2 regions of the Enterobacter sp. Li2LvB3 genome follow, and region 2 is predicted to be linked to the other one. Evidence: predicted binding sites of a transcription regulator. Region 2 holds the regulator's gene; the other holds the start of a gene.
What was found. The regulator PhoB, encoded in region 2, activates phosphate uptake and scavenging genes when phosphate is short. The targets are predictions, from matches to a motif close to CTGTCATAAAACTGNCNNAT.

Region 1: glpT (glycerol-3-phosphate transporter) is a predicted target of PhoB. The motif match lies at 4,800-4,819, and genes of this name have one in related genera.

Annotation. Positions count from the first base shown of each region.
Region 1 covers NZ_JBSICG010000018.1:37,406-46,171, forward strand. Annotated here, with positions in the region: gene ACS603_RS15480 (nicotinamide mononucleotide deamidase-related protein YfaY) at 1-585, shown strand, start outside; gene glpC (anaerobic glycerol-3-phosphate dehydrogenase subunit GlpC) at 620-1,810, opposite strand; gene glpB (glycerol-3-phosphate dehydrogenase subunit GlpB) at 1,807-3,057, opposite strand; gene glpA (anaerobic glycerol-3-phosphate dehydrogenase subunit A) at 3,047-4,675, opposite strand; gene glpT (glycerol-3-phosphate transporter) at 4,932-6,284, shown strand; gene glpQ (glycerophosphodiester phosphodiesterase) at 6,296-7,348, shown strand; gene yfaE (class I ribonucleotide reductase maintenance protein YfaE) at 7,373-7,627, opposite strand; gene nrdB (class Ia ribonucleoside-diphosphate reductase subunit beta) at 7,627-8,757, opposite strand.
Region 2 covers NZ_JBSICG010000013.1:24,557-33,322, reverse strand. Annotated here, with positions in the region: gene proY (proline-specific permease ProY) at 1-808, opposite strand, end outside; gene brnQ (branched-chain amino acid transporter carrier protein BrnQ) at 890-2,209, opposite strand; gene phoR (phosphate regulon sensor histidine kinase PhoR) at 2,619-3,914, opposite strand; gene phoB (phosphate response regulator transcription factor PhoB) at 3,936-4,625, opposite strand; gene sbcD (exonuclease subunit SbcD) at 4,813-6,018, shown strand; gene sbcC (exonuclease subunit SbcC) at 6,015-8,766, shown strand, end outside.

The DNA.
Region 1 (8,766 bases), on a different contig from region 2:
GGCGTGTCGATGGGCTACCGCTCCTCAATGCCGATTATCGAGCTCAAACTGACGGGGCCGGCAACGCAAAAAGCGGCCATGCTGGCGCTGTGGCCAGAAGTACAGCGTGTGGCGGGTGAAAGCCTGATTTTTGAAGGGACAGAAGGGCTGCCCGCGCAAATTGCCCGCAGTCTGCAATCCCGCCAACTGAGCGTCACTTTAAGCGAACAGTTCACCGGCGGATTGCTGGCATTGCAGCTTTCCAGAGCCGAAGCACCGCTGCTGGCCAGCGAGGTTGTACCGTTCCAGCAAGAGACGCTGGCGCAAACGGCGCACTGGGCGTCTGAGCGCAGGGTGAATCATTTTGCCGGGCTGGCGCTTGCCATCGGCGGGATTGACGATGACCACCTTAACTTTGCGCTCGCCACCCCGGAAGGGACGCACGCGCTGCGGGTGAAAATGAGCATTACCCGCCACAGTTTAGCCGTGCGTCAGGAGGTGTGCGCCATGATGGCGCTGAACATGCTGCGCCGCTGGCTGAACGGAAAAGAGGTAGCCAGCGAACACGGCTGGATCAACGTCGTCGAGTCGATGTTTATCGGGTAACACCTTTGCCGGGGTGAACGCACCCCGGCACTGTTTACCCCAGTGCTTTAGCCAACAAGGTAATAGGGTGTTCGCAACGTTTGCTGGTGGACATCTCAATCTGCCATTTACAGGTTTCGCAGTCGGTCACCACCAAATCCGCACCGCTCTCTTCAATCTGGCGGAACAAGGGCGCCCCAATCGCCTGCGATGTTTCGTAGTTTTCACTTTTGAAGCCGTACGTTCCCGCGATACCACAACAACGTGAATCCAGCACCGTCAGTTCCAGCCCTGGGATCAGGCGCAACAGTTCGAGCGTATAGAGCGACCATCCCATTTTTTCCATGTGGCAGGGAGTGTGATAGACCACTTTCAGCGGTAATTTGCCCAGCGGCAGAGTCTGTCCGCTATCGAGCTTGCGCCACAGAAAACGGGTCGCCAGTTCGATGTGTTCACGCAGTCCGCTGTTATCCACATCCAGCACGTGCGGATACTCATCGCGTAGCGTGAAGGTACAGGTGGAAGAGGTCGCCAGCACCGGAATACCTTTATCGACAATCGCCTCACGAAGCGACGTGACATTGCTTTTGGCCTGTTTACGTGCTTTATCGGTAAAACCGTTGGCAATCAACGGCACGCCGCAGCACTTCTCTTTGCTCAGCAGCTGCACGCCGGTGCCCATCGCATTCAGCACTTTCAGCAGATCTTTCCCCAGTTGCGGATGGTTGTAATTCACGTAGCAACCGTGGAAGAAGGCCACCTGATCGGCAAACTGCGCCTGTTTTGCCGCCACGGATTTGTACCATCGCCGGAAAGTGCCGTGGGAATACTTCGGCAGGCTACGATGGTGATCGATCTTAAGCGTGGCATCCAGCAGCTGGCGCACCGGTTTGAGCGATGTGGCGACATTTACCAGCGGAGCGAAAGGCGTTGAGACACTGCCCATCAGGTCGGTATGGCTGAGAATGGCATCGCGCAGCGTCGGCTTTTGCCGGCTGTAGCGCGCCCGCGCCCGCTGAATGATGTCGCCAATGTTGACATCTGACGGGCAGGCCACTTCACACCGTTTACAGTTGATACAGTACTTCAGCGCTTCATCGTACAGCGCGCCATCTTTCAGGCGCAGGCGTTCACCGTCTGGCCCGGCCTGCTTTGGCCCCGGATAGGCAGGGTTAACGCCGCTTACCGGGCAAACCGTGGTGCAGACCGTACATTTAATGCAGCTTTCAAAATGGGTGTCGTTCATTGTTCCGCCTCCGCGCGCTGGCAAATCTGTTCTGCAACACTGAGCGCCGTAATGGCACAAACACCGCCGCCACAGCCCTGGGCGATGGGATCGTATCCGCCCAGAATGGAACCGATGGCGTAGAGATTATCGATGGGCGCGCCTGATAACTGCGGGCGCAGGGTGTTATCGACAATGACGCCGAACTGCTGCCAGGGCTGTGGAGTGAAGAAATCGCTCTGATACCAGTCGGCACGGGACGTGCTTTGCCGGACATCCAGCCCCAGAATGGCTTCGCGGATGCCAGTGCGGCTGCTTAACAGCCCATTGCTGAAGAAACTCCCGCTGGCGAGTACGGCAAAACGGGTGCGCAGGGGAATATCAGCATGGTTTCGGGTCCAGACTTCACTGACTGCGCCGTCTTTCAGGGTGATATTTTTCACCTCATCTCCCGCCATCCAGATACCGCCCTGGGCGATGAACTGGCGTTGCAACTGGTTATGCAAACGAATGCCAGGCACGGACGGAGGCAGTGTGGGAAGTAAACCAACAGAGCATGGGAGACGGTCCGACAGCCAGCGCCAGAGCCGGTTGTCCGTTAAGCCAAAGCAGGCGGGCATAAACAGAGTGTCGTATTTTTCGCTGAGGGGTTTAAGCGCTTCAAACAGCAGCGGCCATTTGTCTTCGTTATCAAGCAGCCTGGCGATGTTGACCGCCCGAAATTCGCTCGGGTTTTCCCGCAGAACATCCAGTTCGGGCAGCTCGATTTCCGCCGTGTCGGCGCTGATACCCTGCTGGTTAAGCGAGGCCGCAGCAAGATGCGGCTGGAAATCGAGAAAACCGCTGATACCCACCACCAGCACGTGTCTGGCTTTGAATGGCGCGACGGGAACCTCTTCCGGGCTAAGCCAGGCACTACGCAGCGTGCCGAGCGGCGTCACCCGCTGATGGTTGAGCTGGGCGCTGCCCTGTAAGCGCGCGCCGCAAGTCGCCAGCAGGGTTTCGGTTTGATGGGCAAAACGGGTAACATTTTGTGCGCCAATCAGGGTGTAAGGGTGTTCAGGCGGCAGATTGTCGAGGGCTTTTAGCGGCGTGTGGACCAGCGAGCCGTCAGGCAACGCGCCCAGCAGATCCAGAGAGCCTGAAGAGAAGTGCAGGGCACTTTGGCCGCGAGTAATAATCGCACAGCGCAGGCCCTGCTGTGTCAGCCGGATACCGCAAAGCACACCTGCCAGCCCGCCGCCAACGATAACCGTATCAAATTTCATCGTGTTGTTCCTTCTCCAGACCGCAAAGCCCCTGGTAGACCCAGCGGGTGAATTCGCTTTCGCGCAGGGCATCGCCCCAGGCAACAGGCTGAATGCCTTTCCAGCGTTCGTTTAAAAAATCGCTGAGCTGAGCAAGCGACTGGGTTGAGGTGGTGGCGTGAAAACGTTGCAGCAGCCCGGCCGCGCGGCAGGCGCAAAGCTCGCCCTGACAGGTCCCCATGCCGACGCGCGTGCGGCGGCGTAAATCGAGCAGGTTATTCACCGTCAGGTTTTCAACCGCGTACTGCACTTCACCAGCGGTCACCGCCTCGCACTCGCACACCAGGCTTCGGCTAAGTCGCCCCTCACCGAGCCACGCTGGTGTCCGGTCACCGTGGCGATAGACCGCAGACCCACGCAGTGGCGCGGGCAATGAGATGATTTTTTGCAGCGTTTTTTCGGTGGATTGCTGTGATCCAGGGAGGGGCCTCTCTGCGGTAACGCAGGGCTCAGTATTGCCCAGTTTGCGACACACGGCGTCTGTGGCCCACTGCGCCATCAGACGGTAGGTCATCAGTTTACCGCCGGTGATGGTAATAAAGCCTTCCATGCCGTCGCGCTGTGCGTGATCGAGCAGCACAATGCCACGGCTGACGTTACGACCGCTGGGGTCGTTATCACTGGCAACCAGTGGGCGTACACCAGCATAAGCACGAAGAATACGAGTGCGGGCCATTACCGGGGCCAGCTTTTCCCCTTCGCGCAGCAGAATATCGACCTCTTCGGCGGTCACCCGGTTGTAATCAATCTCGCTGTAGTCAACGTGGGTTGAGGTGGTGCCAATCAACGAGATTGTGTCACCCGGCACCAGAATATCGGCGTCAGACGGTTTACGGCAGCGGTTAATGACATGGTTATTGATGCGGTGATCGAGGATCAGCAGCGAGCCTTTGGCCGGGAACATGCGGATGGATAAGTCGGCATATTCTGCAATGCGCTGCCCCCAGATCCCCGCCGCATTGACCACCACGGGAGCATACAGTTCGCTGTATTCATTATATTGCGGGTCAAACACCCGCACGCCGCACACGCTATCTCCCTTGCGGATAAGGCCAGTGACTTCATGTCCGGTCAGGATGCGGGCGCCATGCTCACGGGCATCCAGCATATTGGCGGCCGTGAGACGAAACGGATCCACGGTGCCGTCGGGGACTTTAACAGCACCCATCAGCGCCGGGTTTACAGAAGGCTCAAGGCGACGCGCCATGGCGGGATCTATCGCTTCGGCGTGAATACCCGCGGCAGTACAGGCCGTAAGAAAGGTGTGCTGGAACGCGAGATCATCTTCGGGAAGGGTGATGAACAGGCCATCGGTCGGTTCAATACAGTGGCGGGCGATGCGTTTGAGGATCTGGTTTTCGGCAATACACTCGCGCGCAGATTCACCGTCTGTGACGGCATACCGCGCGCCGCTGTGCAGCAAACCATGATTACGCCCGGTTGCGCCCGTTGCGATATCGTGACGCTCGAGTAGCGTCACATTTAACCCTCGCAGGGCGCAGTCGCGTGCGATACCTGCACCTGTTGCCCCACCGCCAATGATAATCACATCGCTATAGCGGGGATCGTGAATTGTCATTGTCTTCCCTCATGTTCGTTTTTTTACCATTTAGCCACATCAATTCTGTGGTTTGTTTGATTTCGAACATAATCGAGCAAGAATCGAAAGTGAAACGTGATTTCATGCGCCTTTTTTGCGCATCCTGTCATATTTCTGTAACAATCTGTGCGTTGTTTCACAGTAACAATCACTGTGATTTTTTAACATCGCCGCCTCTCTGGAGTTAGGGGGTAGATAACCCTCTGAAAATTCAAATACGGCCACGGAGGCTATCATGCTCAGTATCTTCAAACCTGCCCCACATCGGGCGCGTCTGCCAGAGGCAGAAATCGATCCGCTTTACCGTCGCCTGCGTTGGCAAATCTTCCTCGGGATTTTCTTCGGGTACGCGGCTTACTATCTGGTACGTAAGAACTTTGCGCTCGCCATGCCGTATCTGGTAGAGCAGGGTTTCTCGCGCGGTGACCTGGGGTTCGCGCTGTCCGGGATTTCAATTGCCTACGGTTTTTCTAAATTCATTATGGGGTCGGTGTCGGATCGTTCGAATCCGCGCGTTTTCTTGCCTGCCGGTCTGATTCTGGCGGCCGCAGTGATGTTGTTTATGGGCTTTGTGCCATGGGCGACGTCGAGCATTGCCGTTATGTTTGTGCTGCTGTTCCTGTGCGGCTGGTTCCAGGGGATGGGGTGGCCGCCGTGCGGACGTACCATGGTGCACTGGTGGTCGCAGAAAGAACGTGGCGGCATCGTGTCGGTGTGGAACTGTGCGCATAACGTGGGTGGCGGTATTCCGCCGCTGCTGTTCCTGCTGGGGATGGCCTGGTTCAACGACTGGAAAGCCGCACTCTACATGCCTGCCTTTGGCGCAATTGTGGTAGCCATTTTTGCCTTCGCGCTGATGCGCGATACGCCGCAGTCCTGCGGTCTGCCAGCGATTGAAGAGTATAAAAATGACTACCCGGATGATTACAGCGAGCAACACGAAGAAGAGCTGACGGCGAAACAGATCTTCATGAAGTATGTGCTGCCCAATAAACTGCTGTGGTACATCGCAGTGGCGAACGTGTTTGTCTACCTCTTGCGTTACGGCATCCTCGACTGGTCGCCAACTTACCTGAAAGAGGTTAAGCACTTCGCGCTGGATAAATCTTCCTGGGCTTACTTCCTGTATGAATATGCCGGGATCCCAGGCACGCTGCTGTGTGGGTGGATGTCGGACAAAGTGTTCAGAGGCAACCGTGGTGCCACGGGCGTGTTCTTTATGACCCTGGTGACCATCGCTACCGTGGTTTACTGGCTCAACCCGCCGGGCAACCCGGGTGTGGATATGGCCTGTATGATCGTAATTGGCTTCCTGATTTATGGCCCGGTGATGCTGATTGGCCTTCACGCGCTGGAGCTGGCACCGAAAAAAGCGGCAGGGACGGCAGCAGGCTTTACCGGGCTGTTTGGTTATCTGGGCGGCTCGGTCGCGGCGAGCGCCATTGTGGGCTATACCGTTGACTTCTTCGGCTGGGATGGCGGCTTTATGGTGATGATTGGCGGTAGCGTGCTGGCTGTACTGCTGCTGATTGTTGTGATGATTGGTGAAAAACGTCACCACGCTGAAGTGCTGGCGCGTCGTCGATAAGGAATATTACGATGAAATTGACGCAACTTGCGACCGGCCTGTTGCTGGCCGGTCTGATAACAGGCTCCGCACTGGCAGCCGATAAGATTGTTATTGCCCACCGTGGCGCGAGCGGTTACCTGCCGGAACACACGCTGCCGGCGAAAGCGATGGCCTATGCGCAGGGCGCGGATTACCTGGAGCAGGATCTGGTGATGACGAAGGACGACCAACTGGTTGTCCTGCATGACCACTATCTTGACCGTGTGACAGATGTGGCCGAACGTTTCCCGGATCGCGCCCGTAAAGACGGGCGCTATTACGCCATCGACTTCACGCTGGCGGAGATTCGCTCGCTGAAATTTACCGAAGGCTTTGAGATTGAAAACGGCAAGAAAGTGCAGGTCTATCCGGGACGTTTCCCGATGGGCAAATCTGATTTCCGCATTCATACCTTCGAAGAGGAGATAGAGTTTGTTCAGGGGCTGAACCACTCGACGGGCAAAAACATTGGCATCTACCCGGAAATAAAAGCGCCGTGGTTCCATCATCAGGAAGGCAAGGACATTGCTGCCAGAACGCTGGAGGTACTGAAGAAGTACGGCTACACCAGCAAACAGGACAAAGTCTATCTGCAATGTTTTGATGCCGCTGAACTGAAGCGCATTAAAACCGAGCTGGAGCCAAAAATGGGGATGAACCTCAATCTGGTGCAGCTGATTGCGTATACCGACTGGAATGAAACCCAGGAGAAACAGCCAGACGGGAAGTGGGTGAACTACAACTACGACTGGATGTTTAAGCCTGGCGCGATGAAGCAGATTGCGCAGTACGCCGACGGCATCGGGCCGGATTACCATATGCTGGTGGCTGAAGGTTCAACGCCGGGCCACGTGAAGCTGACGGCGATGGTGAAAGAAGCACACGCCAGCAAAATGCAGGTGCATCCGTATACGGTGCGTGCAGACCAGTTGCCAGAGTATGCGACGGACGTAAACCAGCTTTACGACGTGTTGTATAACCAGGCGGGTGTGGACGGGTTGTTTACGGATTTCCCGGATAAAGCAGTAACGTTCTTAAAATAGAAAAAGGGCCGTAAGGCCCTTTTTTTACATCTCGATTTCGATATCGCCTTTTGCCCGGCAGCAGCAGGGCAAAATTTCCCCTTCGTTGATAAAGGCCAGCGGTTCGGTCAGCCAGTCGACCTGGCCTGCGACCAGGCGGCAGCGGCAGGAGCCGCAATACCCGGCACGACACTGGTACTCTACCTCAACCTGATGCGCTTCAAGCGCCACCAGCAGAGAAGGGTGCTCTTCCTGGCACAGCACTTCTGTACCAGAAAGACTGAGCGTTACGCGTGTCATCAGAGCTGGAAGTTGCTCAGGTCGTCAGTATCCACTTCAGCGTCAATCTGACCGACAAGATAAGAACTCACTTCCACTTCCTGCGGCGCAACCTGCACGTTATCGGATACCAGCCAGGTGTTGATCCATGGGATCGGGTTGGAGCGGGTCTGGAACGGCAGATCAAGGCCAACAGCCTGCATACGGATGTTGGTAATGTACTCAACATACTGGCACAGAATGTCTTTGTTCAGGCCGATCATGGAGCCATCGCGGAACAGGTAATCTGCCCACTCTTTCTCTTGCTGTGCAGCCAGTACAAACAGGTCGTAGCACTCCTGCTTGCACTCTTCGGCGATTTCCGCCATTTCCGGGTCGTCCGCGCCGCTGCGCAGCAGGTTCAGCATATGCTGAGTGCCGGTCAGGTGCAGGGCTTCGTCACGGGCGATCAGACGGATGATTTTAGCGTTACCTTCCATCAGTTTGCGCTCAGCGAAAGCGAAGGAGCAGGCGAAGCTTACGTAAAAGCGAATGGCTTCCAGCGCGTTTACGCTCATCAGGCACAGGTACAGTTGCTTTTTCAGTGCGCGCAGGTTCACGGTAATGGTTTTGCCATTCACGTTGTGCGTGCCTTCGCCCAGCAGATGCCAGTAGCTGGTCATCTCGATAAGCTCATCGTAGTAGTGCGCAATACCTTCCGCACGTTTCTGGATCTGCTCGTTGGTGACGATATCGTCAAACACCACCGCCGGATCGTTAACGATATTGCGGATGATATGGGTGTAAGAGCGGGAGTGGATCGTCTCTGAGAACGCCCAGGTTTCAACCCAGGTTTCCAGTTCTGGAATCGAGATCAGCGGCAGCAGCGCTACGTTCGGGCTACGACCCTGAATAGAGTCCAGCAGCGTCTGGTACTTCAGGTTGCTGAGGAAGATATGCTTTTCGTGATCCGGCAGAGCCTGGAAATCAATACGATCGCGGGAAACGTCAACTTCTTCCGGGCGCCAGAAGAAGGAGAGTTGCTTTTCGATCAGCTTTTCGAAGATGTCATATTTTTGCTGATCGTAGCGTGCCACGTTGACCGGCTGGCCGAAGAACATCGGCTCTTTGAGCTGGTCGTTTTTCGTCTGTGAAAAGGTGGTATATGCCATGAATTGGAG
Region 2 (8,766 bases):
ACGGACTACCATCGGTGCCCACCTGGTTCCACGGGTAAATAGACATAATGACAAACAGCGTACCCACGTAGAACACCAGAATACGCATCGGCACTGAATTGATGGCACGCGGGATGGATTTCTCCGGGTCTTTCGCTTCACCTGCGGTGATGCCGATAATCTCAATACCGCCGTACGCAAACATCACCATTTGCAAAGACATCACCATGCCGAGCCAGCCGTTGCTAAAGAAGCCGCCGTTGCTCCACAGGTTATGAATACCGGTTGGCTGACCGCCGTTACCAATACCCCAGATGATGATGCCAAAACCGGCCGCAATCATGATGATAATGGTGGCAACTTTAAAGAAGGAGAACCAGAACTCCAGCTCACCAAACACCTTCACGCTCATCAGGTTAATGGCGCAGATGATCAACACCACGCTTAGTACCCAAATCCAGTGCGGTACAGTCGGGAACCAGACCCCCATGTAAATGCCGAAGGCAGTGACATCGGCAATCGCCACTATCAGGATCTCAAAACAGTATGTCCAGCCGGTGATGTAGCCTGCCAGCGGGCCTAAGTTATCTTGCGCGTAACGAGAAAAGGAACTTGCAGAAGGGTTATGCACGGACATTTCGCCCAGCGCTCGCATGATGATATACGCCGCCACGCCACCAATGATGTAGGCCAACAGAACGCTTGGACCGGCCATTTTGATGGCATCTGCCGAGCCATAAAAAAGACCCGTACCGATAGCTGAACCAAGTGCCATAAAGCGGATGTGGCGGGTGCTCAGTCCACGTTTGAGTTTGTTAGTACTTTCCATTTAAATCTTGCCATTCAACACGAAAAAAACAAAAAACCACGGGGCCTTAAGCCCCGTGGTTAAACAGTTTGTTGCCGTTGATTAATGCGCGTTAGATGTAACCTGACGCCCTGCTGCACGGTCCCAGATAACGGCCAGAACCAGCGCTACAACGGTAGGCATCAGCCATGCCAGACCCTGTTCGGACAGCGGCAGACGCTGTGTCCAGGCTGGCAGCATTTCACTGAATGCTGATGCTTTGATTCCGTCAAGGATACCAAAAAGAAGGCTGATAAACATGGCCGGCGCAATAATTCGGGATGAATTATTCCACCACGGACGAGTAAAGCTCAACACCACCAGCACAATGCACGGCGGATAAATGGCCGTCAGCACCGGAATGGAAACCTGAATCAGGTGGCTCAGCCCCAGATTCGATACCGCCATTGAGAAAATGCCCAGAATAAACACCAGCGAGCGGTAAGAGAGCGGCAGATACTGAGCAAAGAACTCAGCGCACGCGCAGGTCAGGCCAACGGCCGTCACCAGACACGCCAGGAAAATCAGCACCGCAAGCAACATGCTGCCCGCACCACCGAAGGTGTGCTGCACGTAAGCATGAAGGATAGCCGCACCGTTCGCGTTCTGTTCAACCAGCATAGCGCTATCTGAACCCAGGCGGAACAGCGCCAGATACAGCAGCGTCAGGCCCACACCGGCCATCAGGCCAGCCCAGATGGTATAGCGGGTCAGCAGACGCGCTTCGGTCACGCCACGGGAACGCGCCGCGTTCACAATAACGATACCAAACACCATCGCGCCCAGCGTATCCATGGTCAGATAACCGTTCACAAAACCGTTGGAGAACGCCGCATTTTTATAGGCATCCATCGCATCGCTGATAGGGCCAGCCGGCCAGATGATAGCCGCAACGGCCAGCACGATCAGCGCCACAATTTTCATTGGCGCCAGGAAGTTCCCCACGGTATCCAGCAGCTTGCCCGGATAAAGAGAAACCAGAATGACAATCGCGAAGTACACCAGGCTGTAGATAAACAGCGGCATCGCACCGTCGCCGGTCAGCGGAGCAATCCCCACTTCAAAAGAGACCGTTGCCGTACGCGGGGTCGCAAACAGTGGGCCAACAGCCAGATAGCAGACCGTCGCCAGCAGAACGCCAGCCACTTTACCGATCGGTGTGCTGAGGCTATCAACGCCGCCGCCGACTTTCGCCAGCGCAACGATGGTCAGTACCGGTAGACCCACGGCAGTAATCAGGAAACCAAACGCAGCAGTCCAGACGTGTTCACCCGCCTGTAAGCCGACCATTGGAGGGAAAATGATGTTGCCTGCGCCAACGAACAGCGCAAATGTCATAAAGCCCAGCGCGATGATGTCACGCGATTTTAAGTGATGGGTCATAAAACCTTACTGCCTGTGGATGTGGTGTTGAAAACGTTGAGATTTTCGCCATCCCTGACGGGACAATACAGCGGAAAACTTGCTCAATTTCAGCGGGAAATTCTCCCGTCCTGGCGTGGAGAAGAATAGTTTTTCGATTTACCACGCAAATACAGTCGGTCTGACAGTATCTGGGGGGCAATTTAAACGCTTATAACGTTTAAAGGCAAGATGGGATCGTGAAACCAGAACAATATGCCAGTATGAAAAATCAGGCCAGCACAATACGCTATTTATAAGAAAAACCCATGGCTAATCATGCGAACAAAAAAGCATCGGGCGTATAAAATTCACTCAGGTTTTACTTGGCCGCAAAGCAAACGGGCCAGCAATGGCTGGCCCGTGGAAAGGAAAAATGACACGCCTGTTGTCAGGCGATTTTTTTGGCAATTAATCGTTCCGGGATAACGAAACTGAAACGAGTTCCTTTCCCCAGCGTGCTCTGAATATCGAGACGACTTTCATGATGATTGACCGCATGTTTCACAATCGCCAACCCCAGACCGCTTCCTCCGGTCTGGCGCGAGCGCGCTTTATCAACACGATAGAAGCGTTCGGTCAGGCGAGGCAGGTGTTCCGGCGAAATACCTGGCCCGTTGTCCTCAACGCTAAACTCCGCACCTGTCGGGGTATGTTGCCAGCGCACCACAATATGCGTCCCTTCTGGCGTGTGATTTACCGCGTTATAGACCAGGTTAGAAATGGCGCTACGCAACTCATCCTCGCTGCCCAGTACTTTCAGGCCATTATCAACCTCAAAGGTCAGTTGATGTTTTTTATGGCTCAAGGTCTGCGCTTCGCGCTCTACAACGCGCAGCATCATCGGCACGTCGATAGTGTCATTCAACGCAAGCGTCGGGGCGGCCTCTATTTTCGATAACGTCAGAAGCTGTTTCACCAGCCCTTCCATCCGGTGCGTTTGCTCACGCATGGTATGCAGCGCTTTTTCGCGTGGCGCCCCTTCCAGCGTTTGCTCCTGCATCATCTCCAGATAGCCCTGCAGCACCGTTAACGGCGTGCGCAATTCGTGGCTGACGTTGGCAAAGAAATTACGTCGCGCCCCTTCCAGCTGGTGCATCTGCGTTACGTCGCGCGCCACCATTAACCACTGCTGGTCGCTGTAGGGCATCACGCGGATCTCAAGGTGACGACCATTGTTCAGTTTCAGATTATGCGGGCGGGTGAAGTCACGTTTTTTCAGATACTGCGTAAATTCAGGGTAACGCAGAAGGTTAAGGATATTCTGGCCATTATCATCCGGCCAGCGCAGCCCAAGCAGCTGTTGCGCCAGGCCATTACACCAGAAGATAGTCCCTTCTTCGGTGGTCAGAATGACCGCATCCGGCAGCGACTCCGCGCCACTGCGAAAACGTTTGATCAGGCTACCCAGCTCACGACGGCGCTTTTTATTACGCATCTGCATCTGATGCAGGCCGTAGAGCAGCGGCTCCCAGCTTCCGCTTCCCGGCGGAGGCGTCATACTGCGGTCAACCCACAGCCACCAGGAAAGGCGCAGTAAGTTCCAGAAATGCCAAATTAGCAGCCCGGTGACCGCAGCCAGTAAAAACCACGGCAAATGTCCAACGAATGCCCCCAGAATGAGGGCCGGGATACAACAAAGAATGAGTTCAAAAACGAGCCTTTTCCATGACAGACGTTCCAGCACGCGTCACACTCCTGTCATTGTTCAGAAACGGGTCGAGAAACGATAACCCGTGCCGCGGACCGTCTGCACCATACGATCGTGGCCGCTCAGCTCCAGCGCTTTACGCAAGCGGCGAATATGGACATCAACCGTCCGGTCTTCGACATAGACGTTAGTCCCCCAGACGTTATTCAGCAACTGCTCACGGCTATAGACACGCTCAGGGTGAGTCATAAAGAAATGCAATAACTTGAATTCGGTCGGCCCCATATCGAGTGGGTTTTCGCCGGTCATCACCCGGTGTGACGTTGGATCAAGACTTAAGCCCTGCATCTCAATCACCTCTTCCACCGCCATCGGCGAAATACGGCGCATCACCGCTTTAATACGGGCGACCAGTTCTTTAGGAGAGAATGGTTTAGTGATGTAATCGTCAGCGCCTGTTTCCAGACCGCGCACACGATCTTCTTCTTCACCGCGCGCCGTGAGCATGACAACCGGAATATCGCGGGTCATCGCTTCACGTTTAATGTGTTTGATGAACTGCAATCCCGAGCCGCCAGGCAGCATCCAGTCAAGCAAAATCAAATCAGGCCAGGGTTCGTTAAGTTGATTCACCGCGCTGTCATAATCTTCAGCTTCTACCGGCTGAAAGCCATTTTGTTCGAGCACGAAGCACACCATTTCACGGATCGGAGCTTCATCTTCTACGACCAGAATACGTCTCGCCATACTTTGCCCTGTCTTATCTTATTTAAGTTACAAGTTTGTAATGCGGCGTCATTATGCGTCAGATTTATGACAGATTTATGAAAAACATTACCACTATAAATGGCAAACTGTTGTTTTATTACAGCGGTTATTTTCCGTTCTCTGAAAGTTTATAATCCTATCCTCATTTTTTTGCCACGGAACCGTTATGCGCATACTTCACACCTCGGACTGGCATCTGGGTCAAAATTTTTACAGCAAAAGCCGCGCCGCAGAACATGAAGCCTTCCTGAACTGGCTGCTGGAAACTGCTCAGTTGCACCAGGTTGATGCCATCATCGTTGCCGGTGATATTTTTGATACCGGGCAACCGCCAAGCTATGCGCGCGAACTGTATAACCGTTTTGTCGTTAACTTACAGCAAACCGGCTGTCATCTGGTGATTGTTGCGGGTAACCACGACTCCGTGGCAACGCTGAATGAATCCCGCGATATTCTCGCGTTCCTCAACACGACGGTCGTCGCCAGCGCCGGGCACGCCCCGCAGATCCTGAAAAAACGCGACGGGACGCCGGGTGCGGTACTGTGTCCGGTGCCTTTTTTACGTCCGAGAGATATCGTTCAGAGTCAGGCCGGGCTTTCCGGCGGTGAAAAGCAGCAGCACCTGTTGCAGAGCATAACCGACTACTACCACCAGCAGTATGAAGCAGCCTGCGCCCTTCGCGGTGAACAGGCGATCCCCGTGATTGCCACCGGACATTTGACTACCGTTGGGGCGAGCAAAAGTGACGCAGTACGTGACATTTATATCGGCACGCTTGATGCTTTCCCGGCGCAAAACTTCCCGCCTGCGGATTACATCGCGCTGGGGCATATTCACCGCGCGCAGATGATTGGCGGTAGCGAACATATTCGCTATTGCGGCTCCCCGATTTCCCTGAGTTTTGACGAGACGGGCAAAGCCAAATCCGTGCATCTGGTGACGTTTACCGCTGGCAAGCTCAGCGCCGTCGATACGCTGGACGTCCCGGTCACCCAACCGCTCGCGGTGCTCAAAGGCGACCAGGCAGCCATCACCACTCAGCTTGAGCAGTGGCGTGGCGCGGCGCAAGAACCGCCGGTCTGGCTGGATATCGAAATCACCACCGATGAATATCTGCATGATATGCAGCGTAAAATTCAGGCCTTAACGGAAGATTTGCCCGTCGAGGTGTTGCTGGTGCGCCGTAGCCGCGAACAGCGCGAGAAAATCCTGTTGAGCGCTCAGCGCGAAACGCTGAGCGAGCTGAAGGTCGAAGAGGTTTTTGAACGCCGGTTGGCCCAGGAAGAAATGGACGATGCAAAACGCGCCAGGCTGAACGAGCTGTTCGCCCATACACTGCACTCACTGAATGACGAGGAAGAGAACGCATGAAAATCCTGAGTCTGCGTCTGAAAAACCTCAACTCACTCAAGGGTGAGTGGAAAATCGACTTTACCGCTGAACCTTTCGCCAGCAACGGTTTATTTGCAATTACCGGTGCCACCGGGGCAGGTAAAACCACGCTGCTGGATGCCATTTGCCTTGCGCTGTACCACGAAACGCCGCGCCTGCAAAAAGTCTCTCAGGCGCAAAATGACCTGATGACGCGCGATACCGCCGAGTGTCTGGCGGAAGTAGAGTTCGAAGTAAAAGGCACGGCTTACCGCGCTTTCTGGAGCCAGAACCGGGCGCGTAACCAGCCAGACGGCAACTTACAGGCCCCGCGCGTGGAGCTGGCGCGCTGTGAAGACGGTAAAATCCTTGCCGATAAAGTGACGGACAAGCTTGAACAAACCGCTGCCCTGACGGGCCTGGATTACGATCGTTTTACCCGCTCGATGCTGCTCTCTCAGGGGCAATTTGCTGCCTTTCTTAATGCGAAACCCGGCGATCGCGCCGAACTGCTGGAAGAGCTGACCGGCACTGAGATCTACGGCCAGATTTCAGCACGGGTTTTTGAACAACACAAGGCAGCCCGTAGCGCCCTGGAGATGTGTGAGGCCCAGGCCGCTGGCGTGGTGCTCCTAAGTGAAGAGCAGCAACAACAGCTGCAGCAAAGTTTGCAGGTACTTACTGACGAAGAGAAAGCCCTGCTGGCGCAACAGCAGAGTCAACAGCAAGTCTTTCAGTGGCTTACGCGTCATGATGAGCTGCTGCGTGAACAGCAGCGTGCCACGGCCTTGCAGCAGCAAGCACAACAGGCACTGGCTGATGCCGGGCCGGAGCTGGCAAAACTTCAGCTTGCGCAGCCTGCTGCTGCGCTGCGTCCGCTCTGGGAGAGCCAGCGCGAGCAGACCACTCGCCTCGCGCAGACACAGCAGCAAATTGTTGAAGTAAATACTCGCTTACAGGCAAGAAACGCACAGCGGGCGCGAGTGCGCAACGGCGCGTTACGCACTCGCGAACAACTGCAAACTGACCTGACAACGCTCGCCCAGTGGCTTGCCGGGAACGAGCGTTTTCGCCAGTGGGGCCAGGAAATTGCCGGATGGCGTGCCCATTTCACCCAGTTGAGTCGTGATAAACATCAGCTTGTTGCACTCACCGCCCGCCTCGCGGAACTGCGTCAAAAGCTGGCCGGTTTGCCGGTAAGCAGCCTGACGATGACGACCGAAGAGGTTGCGGTGGCGATGGAGCAGCAAGCCCAGTCGCGCACCGCACGCCAGCGCCTGACAACACTCCACGCGCGCTATCAGCCACTACAAAAACACCTGGCACAATATGGCGAAAGCGTGCAAAAAGCCCAGGCTGAGCAGGTGACACTCAATGACACCCTCGCGCTACGCAGGCAGCAATACAAGGAAAAAAACCAGCACTATCTGGATGTCGAACAGCTTTGCAGGCAAGAAGAGAAAATCAAAAGTCTGGAAGCCGAACGCGCCCAGTTACAGGCCGGGCACCCTTGCCCGCTGTGCGGTTCAACAACGCATCCGGCGGTAACGGAATATCAGGCGCTGGAACTCAGTGCCAGCCAGCGTCGCCGCGACGAGCTGGCAAAAGAAGTCGCGGCGCTGAAAGAGGAAGGTTTGCTGGTTCTGGGGCAGGTTAACGCCCTGACCCAGCAGATCCAGCGCGAAACAGCTGAGGCGCAAACCTTATCTCAGGAAGAGCAATCACTTACTAACGAGTGGCAAGAGGTGTGCGGCACGCTGAATATTCATCTGAATATTCAGGATGATATCACCCCGTGGATGAACGAGCAGGAACACTACGAGCGCCAGCTTTATCAGTTGAGCCAGCGCCTGACGCTGCAAAAGCAGCTCAACGAGCAGGAAGAGCAGCAGCGGCAGTACCAGCAACAGTGGGCCGCAACCCGCCAGACGCTGGAACATATGCTGAGCACGCTGTCACTGAACGTGCCTGAAGAGGGTGCTGAAGCAGTCTGGCTGACCGAGCGCGAAAACGAATTATCGCGCTGGCAGGAAAATCAAACCCGACACAGCGCCATACAAGAGCGTATTAACGCCCTGACGCCACTGCTTGATACGCTGCCTGAGGCTGATAGCGCAGAGGCCGACACTATTATCCCGGATAACTGGCGCGACATTCACAATGAGTGCGTCTCCCTGCAAAGCCAGCTTGCAACTCTCCAGCAGCAGGAAGGGCTGGAAAGTGAGCGTATGCAGCAGTCGCAGACTCAGTTTGCAACCGCACTGGCAGCAAGTACTTTTGCCGATCAGGAGGCATTCCTGTCCGCGCTTCTGGATAACGACACGTATCTTCGCCTTGAACAACTGAAACAAACGCTGGAAAACCAGAATCAGCAGGCAACAGCACTCTTTGGGCAAGCGAATCATCAGCTGCAAGGACACCTGCAACTGCGCCCGGAAGGGGCTGACTGCGATGTCCCTGGCTTGCAGGCACAACTGCAACAGCTGGCGCAGAGGTTACGCGACAATACCACTCACCAGGGTGAAATCCGCCAGCAGCTTAAGCAGGACAGCGATAACCGTCTGCATCAGCAGGCATTGATGCAGCAAATCGATGAGGCCGCGCGTCTTGCCGAAGACTGGGGTTATCTCAACGCGCTGATAGGCTCCAGCACCGGCGACAGGTTCCGTAAATTTGCCCAAGGGCTGACGCTGGATAATCTGGTCTGGCTTGCCAACCAGCAGCTTAACCGCCTGCACGGCCGCTATT